Regions from separate parts of the Streptomyces sp. NPDC088794 genome, predicted to be linked through region 1. Evidence: riboswitches for the same ligand, from Rfam matches in the RefSeq annotation. Region 1 holds a riboswitch; each other region holds the start of a gene.
The links. Region 1 has a riboswitch for cyclic di-AMP ahead of ACIP6U_RS03320 (peptidoglycan DD-metalloendopeptidase family protein). Riboswitches for the same ligand answer to the same signal wherever they lie in the genome.
Positions count from the first base shown of each region.

Region 2: it holds a riboswitch for cyclic di-AMP, as region 1 does, so the genes downstream of both, ACIP6U_RS15015 (transglycosylase family protein) here and ACIP6U_RS03320 (peptidoglycan DD-metalloendopeptidase family protein) in region 1, are expected to answer to the same signal.
Region 3: it holds a riboswitch for cyclic di-AMP, as region 1 does, so the genes downstream of both, ACIP6U_RS48080 (M23 family metallopeptidase) here and ACIP6U_RS03320 (peptidoglycan DD-metalloendopeptidase family protein) in region 1, are expected to answer to the same signal.
Region 4: it holds a riboswitch for cyclic di-AMP, as region 1 does, so the genes downstream of both, ACIP6U_RS33915 (C40 family peptidase) here and ACIP6U_RS03320 (peptidoglycan DD-metalloendopeptidase family protein) in region 1, are expected to answer to the same signal.

Region 1 is NZ_JBIVKB010000001.1:723,108-726,674, reverse strand. Features, by position in the region: gene ACIP6U_RS03325 (alpha-galactosidase) at 1-975, shown strand, start outside; cyclic di-AMP (ydaO/yuaA leader) riboswitch at 1,282-1,451, shown strand; gene ACIP6U_RS03320 (peptidoglycan DD-metalloendopeptidase family protein) at 1,456-2,421, shown strand; gene ACIP6U_RS03315 (SGNH/GDSL hydrolase family protein) at 2,688-3,473, shown strand.
Region 2 is NZ_JBIVKB010000004.1:547,933-551,499, reverse strand. Features, by position in the region: gene eno (phosphopyruvate hydratase) at 1-1,134, opposite strand, end outside; gene ACIP6U_RS15015 (transglycosylase family protein) at 1,422-2,123, opposite strand; cyclic di-AMP (ydaO/yuaA leader) riboswitch at 2,128-2,341, opposite strand; gene ACIP6U_RS15010 (transglycosylase family protein) at 2,511-3,476, opposite strand.
Region 3 is NZ_JBIVKB010000035.1:21,941-25,507, reverse strand. Features, by position in the region: gene ACIP6U_RS48090 (alginate lyase family protein) at 214-1,335, shown strand; tRNA gene ACIP6U_RS48085 (tRNA-Met) at 1,410-1,483, shown strand; cyclic di-AMP (ydaO/yuaA leader) riboswitch at 1,787-1,944, shown strand; gene ACIP6U_RS48080 (M23 family metallopeptidase) at 1,955-2,989, shown strand; gene ACIP6U_RS48075 (aldo/keto reductase) at 3,114-3,567, shown strand, end outside.
Region 4 is NZ_JBIVKB010000014.1:161,322-164,888, forward strand. Features, by position in the region: gene ACIP6U_RS33895 (8-amino-7-oxononanoate synthase) at 1-74, shown strand, start outside; gene ACIP6U_RS33900 (DUF397 domain-containing protein) at 139-366, opposite strand; gene ACIP6U_RS33905 (helix-turn-helix domain-containing protein) at 376-1,236, opposite strand; gene ACIP6U_RS33910 (ATP-binding protein) at 1,450-1,908, shown strand; gene ACIP6U_RS33915 (C40 family peptidase) at 1,971-2,444, opposite strand; cyclic di-AMP (ydaO/yuaA leader) riboswitch at 2,448-2,646, opposite strand; gene ACIP6U_RS33920 (hypothetical protein) at 2,997-3,305, opposite strand; gene ACIP6U_RS33925 (ATP-dependent Clp protease proteolytic subunit) at 3,313-3,567, opposite strand, start outside.

The DNA.
Region 1 (3,567 bases):
GAGGTGCACGCGCTCGGCATGCAGTTCGGCATCTGGGTCGAGCCCGAGATGGTCAACGCGGACAGCGACCTGTACCGCGCGCACCCCGACTGGGTGCAGTTCCAACCGGGACGAAAGCGGACGGAGTTCCGCAATCAGCTCGTACTCAACCTGGCCCGGCCGGACGTCCAGGAGTACCTCTGGGAGAAGCTCGACGCCATCCTCTCCAGCGCCCCGATCGACTACGTCAAGTGGGACTTCAACCGCTGCTTCACCGACGCCGGCTGGCCCGGCGAGGCGTATCCGCAGCGGCTGTGGATCGACCATGTGCACGCGCTGTACGCCCTGTTGGACCGGCTGCGGGCGGCGCACCCGGGAGTCTCCTTCGAGTCCTGCTCGGGCGGCGGCGGGCGGATCGACCTCGGGATCATCAGTCGCACGGACGAGGTGTGGACCTCCGACAACACCGACCCGCTCGACCGGCTCGCCATCCAGCACGGCTTCACCCAGATCCACCCCGCGCGCGTGATGGCCGCCTGGGTCACCGACAGCCCCAACACCCAGCTCAACGACCGGGTCAGCTCGCTGCGCTTCCGGTTCGTGAGCTCCATGGCGGGCGTGCTGGGCGTCGGCGGCGACCTCACCCGGTGGACCGAGGAGGAGCTGGCCGAGGCGGGCGACTGGGTCGCCCTGTACAAGGAGATCCGGCGCCTCGTGCAGCAGGGTGACCTCTACCGGCTGCGGGCCCCGCAGGGCGGGCTCAGTGCCGTCCAGTACGTACTCGGGGACGAGTCCGTGGTCCTCGCCTGGCTCCAGGCGCAGAGCTACGGCGAGCCCGTGCCCGCGCTGCGGCTGCGCGGGCTGGACCCGACAGCATCGTACGAATGCCTCGAAACGGGCGAAGTTCACAGGGGTGCCGTACTGCTGCATCACGGACTTCGGACCGGACTGCGCGGCGACTTCGATGCGACGGTTCTCCGGCTCCGTCGCATCTGACTCTTCTGTCCGAATTGGCGCCTTGGTTCGCCTTCGTTCCAACTCGCTCTGGAATAAGGCGGACTGGGGTGGCGTCACGTGAGGAGCGTCATATCCGTGACCGTGCGTGGTTCTGCATGTCCACGTAATGCACGTGCTTTTCAAGGGTGTTTGTGCCTGGTGGCGGGTCCTTAATTCACGCAGGGTGACCGTGAATTCTCACAAGGGATCAAGAGAAACGTATTCACAGGGAACCTCTACTTGTTCCTTCGCGTCCTGGTCGCTTACGTTCGCCACCAATCCGGACGGACGCCCAATCCTGCCGCCGACCGGAGTCCGCACAACTCACCCGTGAACGGCAGGAGCGGGGGACCCACAGGTACAACCGCCTGTTCCGGTCTCCGGAAGAGGCTTGGGGTAAAGCCGTGCCGAAAAGCACGGCCGGGCATCTCCAGCTCGCACCCGACAGCTCACCTCGCAGGCGCCGGAGAGGAATTCGTCATGCCCGCGAAGGGTAAGCACCGCCGCCCCAAGTCCCAGCGCCTGACCCGCACCATCGCCGTCGCCGGCACCGGGGGCGCCGCGCTCGCCCTCCCGCTCATGGGGGCCACCGGCGCCCACGCGGCCACCTCGGAATCGGCTTCCCAGGCGGTTTCGGAAAAGGCCGTCCAGTCGCTTCCGGATGTCGAGAAGACGTCGGTCCAGCAGAAGTCGACGGCACAGAAGTCGGCCAAGAAGAGCACAGCCAACACCCAAGGTGTGCGCACCTATTCGGTGCGGTCCGGCGACTGGCTCGCGAAGATCGCCGACGAGGAGAACGTCACCGGCGGCTGGCAGAAGCTCTACTCGGACAACCGTGCGGCCGTAGGCGACGACCCGTCGCTCATTCATCCCGGTCTGAAGCTCACGCTCGGCAAGAAGGCCGCGACCGGCACCACCGAGTCCGCGCCCTCTTCCTCGTCGTCCTCCTCGTCTTCCTCGAAGAGTTCCTCCTCGGACAGCCAGGCCTCCTCGAACTCGACGAGCACGCAGTCCGCCGACTCCGCCACCAGCTCCAGCGGCTACACCCTCCCGGTCAGCGGCGCCACCATCGGCACCGGCTACCGCGTCGCCGGCAGCATGTGGTCCAGCGGCTATCACACCGGCGTCGACTTCGTCGTTCCGACCGGCACCTCGCTCAAGGCCGTGGCCGCGGGCACGGTCGTCTCCGCGGGCTGGGGCGGCGCGTACGGCAACCAGGTCGTCATCAAGCTGAACGACGGCTACTACGCCCAGTACGCCCACCTCTCGCAGCTCTCCGTCTCGGCCGGCCAGACCGTGACCGAGGGCCAGCAGATAGGCCTCTCCGGCGCGACCGGCAACGTGACCGGACCGCACCTGCACTTCGAGATCCGTACGACCCCCGACTACGGCTCCGACGTCGACCCGGTCGCGTACCTCCGTACGAAGGGCGTCGCCGTCGGCTGACGCACCTCCCGCACCACCTGCCTGACACGCTGCCGAAGGCCGGATCCCGATCCCCGGGTCCGGCCTTCGGTGTGACGTGGTGCCGCCTTCGGCAGGGCGTTCCAGCCGTCAACAGCCGTGGCCGGAAAGCTATTCCTGGTTTGGTGAACACTTTAGGAGTGGCTTATCTCACCGCACGTCAACCCTTTCCTACGGTCGCGTAGGTCACATTCGAAGGTGAATCATGTTCGCTTGTGGCAGACGATTCGAAGAGTGACAGCAGATCAGTGATCGGGTCGTACGTTGCGGTGGGGGACAGCTTCACCGAAGGCGTCGGCGACCCCGGCCCCGACGGGGCGATGGTCGGTTGGGCCGACCGGTTCGCGGTACTGCTCGCGGACCGGGAGCCCGAGGGCCACTTCACGTACAACAACCTCGCCGTACGCGGAAAGCTGCTCGACCAGATCGTGGCGGACCAGCTTCCGCAGGCCCTCGAACTCGCCCCGGACCTGATCTCCTTCAGCGCGGGCGGCAACGACATCATCCGGCCCGGCACCGACCCCGACGAGGTCGCCGAGCGTTTCGAGCTGGCGATCGCCCGGCTCACCGAGTCGGCCGGCACCGTCCTGGTGACGACCGGCTTCGACACCCGAGGCGTCCCCGTGCTGAAGCATCTGCGCGGCAAGATCGCCACCTACAACGGACATGTGCGCGCGGTCGCCGACCGGTACGGCTGTCCCGTGCTCGACCTGTGGTCCCTGAAGACCGTCCAGGACCGCCGGGCCTGGGACGACGACCGGCTGCACCTCTCGCCCGAGGGTCACACGCGTGTGGCGCTGCGCGCGGGCCAGGTGCTCGGTCTCGAGGTGCCGGCCGACCCGGACCAGGCCTGGCCCCCGCTGCCACCCCGCGGCACCCTGGAGGTCCGGCGGGACGACGTGCACTGGGCGCGCGAGTACCTGGTGCCGTGGATCGGGCGGCGGCTGCGCGGCGAGTCGTCGGGCGACCACGTCACGGCGAAGGGCGCGCTGTCCCCGGACGACATCAAGTCGCGGATCGCCCGGGTGGCCTGAACGATGCCAGCGGTGCGGGCCGTGCCGACCTGAAACGGCGCGGCCCACACCGCTGGAGTATGGAGATGGCCGGCCCCGAAGCATGGGGTGACCG
Region 2 (3,567 bases), on a different contig from region 1:
GAGGTCGGCGATGGTGACGTCCTCGGTCTCGCCGGAGCGGTGGGACATCATGCACTTGAAGCCGTTGCGCTGGGCCAGCTCGACGGCGTCCAGGGTCTCGGTGAGCGAGCCGATCTGGTTCACCTTGACGAGCAGCGCGTTGGCCGCGCCGTCCTCGATGCCGCGGGCCAGACGCTCCGGGTTGGTGACGAACAGGTCGTCGCCGACGATCTGCACCTTGTCGCCGAGGCGGTCGGTGAGGACCTTCCAGCCGGCCCAGTCGTCCTCGTACAGCGGGTCCTCGACGGAGACGAGCGGGTAGGCCGCCACGAGCTCCTCGTAGTACTCGGTCATCTCGGCGGCCGAGCGGGACTTGCCCTCGAACTCGTACTTGCCGTCCTTGTAGAACTCGGACGCGGCGACGTCGAGCGCGAGCGCGATCTGCTCGCCGGGGACGTAACCGGCCTGCTTGATGGCCTCGAGGATGAGGTCGAGGGCGGCGCGGTTGGAGTCCAGGTTCGGGGCGAAGCCGCCCTCGTCGCCGAGGCCGGTGGACAGGCCCTTGCTCTTCAGGACCTTCTTGAGGGTGTGGTAGACCTCGGCGCCCCAGCGCAGCGCCTCGGAGAAGGACTCCGCGCCGATCGGGGCGATCATGAACTCCTGGATGTCGACGTTCGAGTCGGCGTGCGACCCGCCGTTCAGGATGTTCATCATCGGAACGGGCAGCAGGTGCGCGTTCGGGCCGCCCAGGTAGCGGAAGAGGGGGAGGTCGGAGGCCTCGGAGGCGGCGTGCGCGACGGCGAGGGAGACGCCGAGGATGGCGTTGGCGCCGAGCGAGCCCTTGTTGTCGGTGGCGTCCAGGTCGAACATCGCCTGGTCGATCAGGCGCTGCTCGGTGGCGTCGTAGCCGACCAGCTCCGGGCCGATCTGCTCGATGACGGCGAGGACGGCCTTCTCGACACCCTTGCCCTGGTAGCGGTTGGGGTCACCGTCACGCAGCTCGATGGCCTCGAAGGCACCCGTGGAGGCGCCGGAGGGGACGGCGGCACGACCCGTGCTGCCGTCGTCGAGGCCGACCTCGACCTCGACCGTGGGGTTGCCTCGGGAGTCCAGGATTTCCCGGGCTACGACGACGTCGATGGACGGCACGAGCATCTCCTTCTTCAATGTGACGCGGCTACGCGGGCCGCGATGGCTCTGCGGGACCGAGCCTAACCGTCCCGGGACGAACAGCCAGCCGATGGGCCGCCCCTTGGACAGAACCGAGAGTAAATTGTTTCCGAACGGAACAAAGCAGACGGGCAAAAAGAACCCCGCCCCGGTGCGTACGGGGGAACACGCACCGGAGCGGGGAGCCCGTGGGGACGGGGGAGGCCCTCACGTGACCTCCATGGTGGGGGACACGTCTGTCAGGCCGCTGTGGTTCGGCTACCAGGTCTCTGTCACTTGAGGTGCAGCTGCTGACCCGGGTAGATCAGGTCCGCGTCCTCGACGATGTCCTTGTTCAGCTTGAACAGCTTCTCCCAGCCGCCCTTGACCTTGTGCTTCTCGGCGATCGTGCTGAGGGTGTCGCCCTTGACGACCTTGTACTCGCCGTCGCCCTTCTTGACCTTCTTGCCGGTCGGGGTGGTGACGGTCTTCTTCGCGGCCGGACGGTCGGCGGAGCGCGAGGTGCTGGTCGAGTCGTTCGAACGGCTGCTGGTGCCACCGCTCGAAGAGCTGGACGAGTTCGAGGAGCTGGAGGAGCTCGACGAGCTGCCGCCGTTGTACGCGGCACCGGACAGGCCCGTGCCGCAGACCGGCCAGGCACCCTTGCCCTGGGAGGCCAGCACCTTCTCGGCGACGGTGATCTGCTGCGCCTTGCTGGCCTGGTTGGCCTGCGACGCGTACTGGGTACCGCCGTAGGCGGCCCACGTGGAGGCGGAGAACTGCAGACCGCCGTAGTAACCGTTGCCGGTGTTGATGGACCAGTTGCCGCCGGACTCGCAGCTGGCGACCGCGTCCCACTCGGACGCGGTGGCGGCGGAGGCGTTGCCGGCCGCCATGAGCGGGGCGGCGATGGCGACACCGGTCACGCCGGCGAGCGTGGCGACGCGGGTGGCCTTGGACGGACGACGGTGCTTGCCCTTGCTGGAAAACAGCATGCGGAGATCCCCTCACCGACGCCTGCGAGGTGAGCTGTCGGGTTCGGGCCGTGTGAGTTGCCCGGCCGCGCGCCTCTCGGCGCACGACTTCACCCCAAGCCGGTTCCGGCACTGTCTGCCGGGCCCGGCACTTACCTGGGTCCCCCGCTCCTGCCTACGGCGCTGTGAAGCGACGACTGTTCCCTACGGCCGCTGGCAGGATTCGGCGTTGCGGCATTCGGGGTCCGTGTTGACGAACGGTGATGACCGTAGACACGGATTCCGCGGAAACTCAAAGACGATCAGGGCATCTGAGAGTCATCCCACACTTTCACCAAACCGGACATTCAGTCCGAAGACCGTCGTTAACTCCCGTCGCTTTTCGCCCCGTTCAGCCCCTGTCCGCCCCTATTCGCCAGGAAGCTTCAGGGTCTGACCGGCCGCGATGTCGTTCGGGTCGGCACCGATGGCCTGCTTGTTCTCGGCGTAGAGCGCGCGCCACCCGCCGTCCAGGCCAAGGGAGTCGGCGATGGAGGCGAGAGTGTCACCGCCATGGACGGTGTACGACCCCTGCGCGGACCCTTCGGTGTCACTGGCGACCGTGTTCTCGTCGGCACTGGCGCCACGATGCCTGCCGGAGCCGACCGCGCCGGTGTCGACCAGACTCCAAGAGCCCGCGGCCTGCTCGGACTTGTCCGAGTCGTCACCCTTCGCCCGATCTGTCGACGAGCTGTCGCTTCCCTGTGACCCGCTCGCGGTCGGCTCGGACGGGGAGTCGGAGGGCGAGAGGTACTCGTCCGATTCGTCAGGGTTGGTCGAGGAATCGGACGAAGAGTCAGGCGAGGCCGACGGTGATGTGGACGAGTCCGTCGAGGACGAGTCGTCGGACGTACCACCGGGCGTGTTGGACAGGCCGGTGGAGCCGGAACCGTCCGAGGAGTCCGAGGAGGAGTCGGACGAGTCGTCCAGGATCCCGGTGTCGATGTCGGCCGACCCGTCGTCCTTCGACAGCCCCGTGGTCAGCCCGCAGGTGTGGAACGCGCCCACACCCTGGTCGTCCAGGATCTTCTCGGCGACGGCTATCTGCTGGTTGCGGCTGGCCAGGTCGGGGCGCGAGGCGTAGTCGAGACCGCCGTACTGCTCCCAGTCGTCCTGCGAGAGCTTGAGCCCGCCGTAGAAACCGGTCCCGTCGTTCTGGCTCCAGGAGCCGCCGGTCTCGCAGTTCGCCACCTTGTCCCAGGTGGTGCCGTCGGCAGCGCTGGCGCTCACCGCGCCGAGAAGCGGGATGGCGATGGCGGAGCCCGTCACGCCGGCCGCGACGAGGAGGGCCGGAGCCTGGCGGGGGCGACGGTGACGACCGTTCCCGGAGAGCATGCGGGGGCCTTTCAGAAGAGAGCGGTGACGAGTGCGACGCGTGGTGCTGGGCACCGCACTTGAACGGTGAACGTATAGGCAGTCCATTGCT
Region 3 (3,567 bases), on a different contig from region 1:
GCCCACACCAACGCCCCCCACAGTCCGATCGGCCCAACAGATCCTGCGCCCAAGACCCCGAAGGGTCACGCTGCGAGTGACCCGGAGTGGACATACGCGGAGGTACTGGTACCAGTGAGGCCATCCCGAAAACGAGCCGCCGTGCTCCTGATCGCGCCCCTTCTCACCGTGACCGTCGCCTCGTGCGGCAGCACGGACACCGGTACCCGGACCATGGCCCGCGCCCTCCCCCCGGACGCCACGTTCACCCACCCCGGCGTGCTCGTCAGCAAGGCGCAGCTGGACTCCGTACGAAAGAACGTCACCGCCGGGAAGCAGCCGTGGCTGAAGGCGTTCCTGGAGATGCGGGACAGCAAGTACGGGTCGTACAAGTACCGCCCCGAGCCGTACGAGAACGTCGACTGTCCCTGGGGCGGCAAGGTCGCGCAGGGGTGCGTGGAGGAGCGGGAGGACGCGATCGCCGCGTACACGCAGGCACTGCTCTTCAGCGTCACCGGCAAGCAGGAGCACGCGCTGAAGGCGCGGGAGATCATGGACGCCTGGTCGGCGAAGATCAAGCGGCACTCCGAGGAGGACGCGGGGCTGCAGACCGCGTGGGCCGGGTCGACGTGGGCGCGGGCCGCGGAGATCGTGCGGTACGCGCCGGGGGCGGGGTGGCCGGCGGACCGGGTGGCGCGGTTCGAGAAGATGCTGCGGACCGCCTATCAGCCGTACGTCACCGAGAAGCTGCCCGACTACAACGGCAACTGGGACCTCGCGATGACCGACGCGGCGATCGGCATCGCCGTCTTCACCAACGACCACAAGGCCTTCGACGCCGCCCTCGCCCGCTTCCGCGACCGCGTGCCCGCCTACTTCTATCTGGAGAAGGACGGCAAGGTGCCGCTCACCGTGGCCGGCTCGACCATGAACACGCCGCAGAAGCTGACGACGTACTGGTTCAAGCAGGGGACGTACAAGGACGGCGTCGCGCAGGAGACCTGCCGCAACTTCAAGCACGTCGGCTACTCGCTCGCCGCCACCGCTCACATCGCCGAGACGGCCTGGCACCAGGGCGTCGACCTGTACGGCGAGGTCAAGGACCGGCTGACCGCGGCCCTCGCGTTCCACGCCCGCTACCAGCTGGGCGAGAACCCGCCCGCGTGGCTGTGCGGCGGCAAGGTCGACCGGAACATGGGTCCGGACCTGGAGGTCGCCCTCAACCACCTGGAGGACCGGCTCGGCGGTTCCGTCCCGGCCGCCCACAAGCTGGCCGAGGAGACCCGCCCGGCCGGTACCGACGATCTCTTCGTCTCCTGGGAGACCCTGACCCACGCCGGAAACCCGGCGGCCTGACCGGCCCGGCCGCTCCCCGACCGCTCCTTGGTCACTCCCGTCCCGCGGATGGCGTACAGTGGAGAACACAACGGCGCGGGGTGGAGCAGCTCGGTAGCTCGCTGGGCTCATAACCCAGAGGTCGCAGGTTCAAATCCTGTCCCCGCTACTAACGGCCCAGGGCCGGAGTCCGGATCATCGGACTCCGGCCCTGAGTCATTTCCCGCTCGGCTTTCCGACCGTTGTCACGCCCGGTGAGCAGGCGAACGCCCTCCGCCCAACAACTGACATCCCGTCAATACCTGTGTGGATTCACAGGCTTGGTCAACTCGCCCGATTTTCACCGGTCATGGCCTGAACGTCCTGCGTGAAAACGTTAATGATCAAGCCGAACAGCTTGGAATCCCTGCCCCGTGTCTATTAACGTTCGATAACGCAGCGCGGTCGTCCCAGCCGTCACAAGAGTCGGCTCCGTGCGCACGTGCCGAATCCCGCAAGGGAACCGGGGAACCACCAACTTGGGGTGAATCGCAAGTAGTCCGTCGTGTACGCACGACCGGTTTACGCGCGTAGGAGACCTTCCTGCTCCGAACCCGTCAGCTAACCCGGTAGGCGAGAAGGAAGGAAGGAGTACGCCCAGGTGGCGTCCAACCCCCCTGCCCCGGCGGCCCCGTTCGTGCCGAGCCAGCGTGACAACGAGACGTTCGGCTACGGCGGATACCGCACCGACGAGGGCCCTTGGGAGGAATGGAACCCCACCGAGGATTCCGTCCGCCCCAACCGCGGTCGCCACCGCGTCTCCAAGCAGCGCGGCGGAGGACTCGCCCGCAGCTCCACGGTTCTGGGCGTCGGTGTCATAGCCGCCGTCGGCGCGGGCGGCATGGCCAGCGCCAACACCGGCAAGCCGCCGGTCTCCATCTCCGTGCCCGACCTGCCGAACGTCGGCTCGGTCTTCGGCGAGACCCCCAGCCCCGCCAAGGGGTCCCCGACCGCGCTCAGCAGCGTCGGCGTGACCTCCAGCGAGACCGCGCAGGGCACCAAGGACGCCGGCGAGGTGCTGCGCGACCGCATCATGGCGCAGGCCGAGTCGCAGCGCGTTCAGGTCGACAGCAAGGTCCAGTACGCCACCGAGGCCTCCCTCTCCAAGCAGGTCGACGACGCCGCCGCGAAGGCGGAGAAGGCGGCCGCCGCCAAGGCCGCCGCCGCGAAGAAGAAGGCGGAGGCGGAGGCCAAGAAGAAGGCCGAGGCCGCGAAGCTGGCGGAGCTGGCCACGCAGTACCGGCTGCCGGTCGCCTCGTACACGATCACCGGCACCTTCGGGCAGGCCGGTTCCCTGTGGTCCTCCGGCTACCACACGGGCCTCGACTTCGCCGCCCCCACGGGCACGCTCATCAAGGCCATCCACAGCGGCACGGTCACGGAGGCCGGCTGGGCGGGCTCGTACGGCTACCGCACGATCCTCACCCTCGACGACGGTACGGAGCTGTGGTTCTGCCACCAGTCGTCGATCGGCGTGAGCGTGGGCCAGAAGGTCGCCACCGGCGATGTCATCGGCCGTGTGGGCGCCACCGGCAACGTGACCGGGGCGCACCTGCACCTGGAGGTCCACCCCGGCGGCCAGGCCGACGGGATCGACCCGATGGCGTGGCTGCGCAGCAAGGGCCTCACCCCCTGAGGCAGTAGTCGTCGGCAGACACCGACACATCGCCAGGTTCCCGGAACAGCGGACTCCGCTTGTTTACGGGAACTTTGCGGCTCCGGCGGAAGACCGGTCTCCGGGGCCGGCGTTGATGTGAAGCATGACGTCCTCCTCTGCTTCTCTGCGCAAGCTCGGCTCCTCCGACCTCGAGGTCTTCCCCCTCTCCCTCGGCGGCAACGTCTTCGGCTGGACGGCGGACGAGGCGACCTCCTTCGCCGTCCTGGACGCCTACGCGGCGGCCGGCGGCAACTTCGTCGACACCGCCGACTCCTACACGGCCTGGATCGAGGGCAACTCGGGCGGCGAGTCCGAGACGATCATCGGCAAGTGGGTCAAGGCCCGCGGCAACCGCGCCGACGTCGTCATCGCCACCAAGGTCAGCCAGCACCCCGAGTACAAGGGCCTGTCCGGCGCCAACATCAAGGCCGCCGCCGACGCCTCGCTGCGCCGCCTGGACACCGACTACATCGACCTCTACTACACCCACTTCGACCAGCCCGAGATCCCGGTCGAGGAGATCATCGGCGCGCTCGACGAGCTGGTGCGGGCGGGCA
Region 4 (3,567 bases), on a different contig from region 1:
TGACGGCCCGTGCGGACCTCTCCGAGGCGCAGATCGAACGCGCTGTGGGTGTGATCGGCGAAACGCGACCATGAGTCGGCGTGACACGGCCGTGCGCCGCCGGATACGGAACTGATCAGGTCCGGGACACGGAACCGATCAGAGGTCGAACGCGGCCGTGAAGCCCGCCCAGCTCTCGGGGGAGAAGAGCAGGACGGGTCCTGACGCGTCCTTGGAGTCGCGCACGGCGAGCAGCCCCGCCCAGGGGCCGGAGCGCGACAGCGCCGTCTCGACGCAGTTGTTGGCTCCCGTGCTGTAGCTGCTGCGCAGCCACCGCACACCGTGCGGATCGGTACTGGAAGGAACGTTCCGAGGCAGTGCTGACATGGTGCCTCCTTACGCGCCGTCACCTATCGCGGCGATGTAATCCAACGAGTCCTCGGGTGAAAGGGCATAGATCTGAAGGGTGTTGAAGGCCTCGATGTAGGCCTGGAGGTCTTCTTTCCGTTCGAGGTAGAGGCTACTCGTCAAGTGGTCGAGAACAACCACGTCCAGATCAGAAGTGCTCGAAAATGAGAAGACAACGAAAGGTCCGGTGACGCCGACATGCGCCCCGGCGGTGAACGGCAGTACCTGAAGCCGCACTTGGGGCAGGCGAGCCGCCTCGATGAGGCGGGCCAGCTGGCGTGACATGACGTCAGGGCCGCCGATCTCCCGGCGCAGCACCGCCTCGTCCAGGATCGCGCTGAGTTTCAGCGGCGGATTCGAACGCAGGACGTCCTGTCGAGCGAGCCTCACCTCGACCAGCGCGTCGAGGCGTTCATCGTCCAGACCTCCGACCGCCGCCCTGGTCACCGCCCGCGCGTACTCGGGCGTCTGCAACAGTCCGGGCACCACCGAGGTCTCCAGCGTCCGCATCGCGCTCGCCTGGGACTCCAGGCTGATGAAGTCGCGGTACGTCGTCGGCAGCACCCCGCGGTAGGCGTGCCACCAGTGGTGCCGGCCGCCGCCCTCGTCGGAGCCCGCCAGCATCTGGAGCATCTCCCGCAACTGCGGATCCGAGACGCCGTAGGCATCCAGCAGTAACCGCACATCGGCCGGTTTCACACCGCTGGCGCCGGTCTCGATCCGGCTCACCTTCGACTGATGCCAGCCCACCATCCGGGCCGCCTCACCACTGGTGAGCCCCGACCCGGTGCGCAACGAACGCAGTTCGGCGCCCAGCTTCCGGCGGCGCACCGCGGGTCCGTGCTGCATGGGTCACTCCTTACTCCTTCCGGGCCGCCCAAATACGGTCTCCCGTCGTAGAGTTCACCGCTTTGAGCGACAGATATATGCATATCTTGGTGGATCGCCACCCGTGACCGGCGCGGTAATGGCAGTCTGGCGACGAAGCACCAGTCCGGGACCGTACTCGAACCATCCGCTCTGTGTCGGACCCCGGTCCCGCGGGAAAGGGACGACGTCGCCATGGCAGACCACCTGGAAGCATCCGTCACTCTGCCGAGCGAACCCGCCTCGGTCGCCACGGCCCGCGGTTATGTGGTCTCGACGTTGGCGGAGTGGGGTCTGCCGTCCGACACCGAGGTGGCCGACACCGTCCGGCTCATCGTCTCCGAACTGGCCACCAACGCCGTACAGCACACCTTCGGCCAGTCACCCACCTTCACGGTGGACATCGTGCTGGACCGTGACGAACACCTGCGCATCGGGGTGACCGACAGCCACCCCCGGTTTCCCAAACGCCTGCCGGCCGCTGTCCAACAGGACAACGGCCGGGGCATGGTGATCATTCGGTGGCTGGCCGCGGAGCGCGGCGGCCGGCTGCGGGTGCGGGCCACTCCGGAAGGCGGCAAGACGGTCTCCATCGAACTTCCGTGGACCGTACCGGCGCGGCCGGTCACGACCGCGGGACAGCAGGAGCCGTAGAGCCTGTGTCGTGCCCCGCGAGGGCGACGGCGTGTCAGGGCGCCGTCGCCCCCGCGGGAGAGTCAGCTGACCCGGCCGTACCAGACGCTCTTCGTCCAGATCTTCTGCAGCCGTACCACGTCCCCGGTCTTCGGGGCGTGCCAGATCTTTCCCTTCCCGGCGTAGATGCCGACGTGGTAGACGCTGGAGCCCGAGTGGAAGAACACGAGGTCCCCGGCCTTGCGGCCCTTGGCCGAGATGTGGTGGGTCTTGTTGTACTGCTGGGCCGCCGTGCGGGGAAGCTTCTTGCCCGCCTTCTTGAACGAGTACAGCGTGAGCCCTGAGCAGTCGAAGCGGCGTGGTCCGGTGGCGCCGTACTTGTACGGGGAGCCCTTCTTGGAAGCCGCGATGTGAAGTGCCTTGGTCGCAGGTGTCGCGGCCGCGGCGTCGGATGCGACACCGGGGATCACGACGGAGCCGCCCACTGCGGCGATGGTGAGAGCGGAGGCCGTACTGGCCCGGGCCATCAGCGACGGGACACGATTGAGCGCAGACATGCGCAACCCTTCGTCAGCCGCCTGTGAAGGATGACCTGTCGGATTCGGGCTGACAAAGTTGCCCGGCCGCTGACGCGGCTTCACCCCAAGGGCTGCTCGACCCGGTCATGGCGTGACCGTCCCGGCGACCCGTCGTGCTTGGGTCCTCCACTCCTACCGATGCAATCCTGTCGACCTGTCATCCGGGCGGCGGTAGGACTCGGCGTCCGCCCGGATCGCCCCGCCGCTGCGGCGGGGTCTTGTCGTCAGACAGGGATCTTGACCTATGAATGTCCGAAAAGCCCAACGGAATCGGGGATTTGTGGGGTTACTCACCACTCACCCGTTCGGGTGGACACCCCCGTGTTCGAGCCGGTGTCCAGGGGTGCGCAGCCCCTCGGACCAGCACAGGAACGCCTCATGCGGCCCTCGCATCACGCGCGTTGCGCAACCTTGACGGTCGCCAAGAAGTAGCCGCAACTCCGCCGAACGGGGGTACCTCATTTGGTCCGTTTCGCCCCCGGTCCGGACGTCCCGACCGCACGGCGGACATCCGAACCGGCCACGCCTGCGTCAACTGGCGGAGCTCGGCGGCAGAGTGAGCCGCGCCGTGCGGCGCTCGCCGCCCAGCACCCGCAGCGCCCGCGCCAAGGTGGGGGCGTGCACCTCGGCCTCGCCCCGCTGGTGCATCAGCGCCAGCGCGTCCCGTAGTTCCGCCGCCTTGGAGACCAGCGCCTGCGCGGCCCGCAGTCCGCGGTAGGTGTCCCCGTCCCGCGCCGGGTTGATCCGGCCGAGCAGGTCGACCACGTCGAGATAACGGTCGATCAACTCGCCCTCGGCGCGCGTCAACGCGGGCAGCGGCGGCAGCTCGGGTGGGAGCACCGGCGGCTCACCTCCCCGCGGGCGGGGTGAGCGTGGTCTTGCGGGTGGAGACGATCCGGTCCACCAGGCCGTACTCCAACGCCCCCTGCGCGTCCAGGATGTTGTCCCGCTCGATGTCCTCGTGCACCTGCTCCGCCGAGCGGCCGGTGTGCCGCACCAGCAACTCCTCCAGCAGGTCGCGGGTCCGCATCAACTCCTCGGCCTGGATGGCCAGATCGCTCGCCTGTCCCTCGACCGGCCCGGAGAACGAGGGCTGATGGAG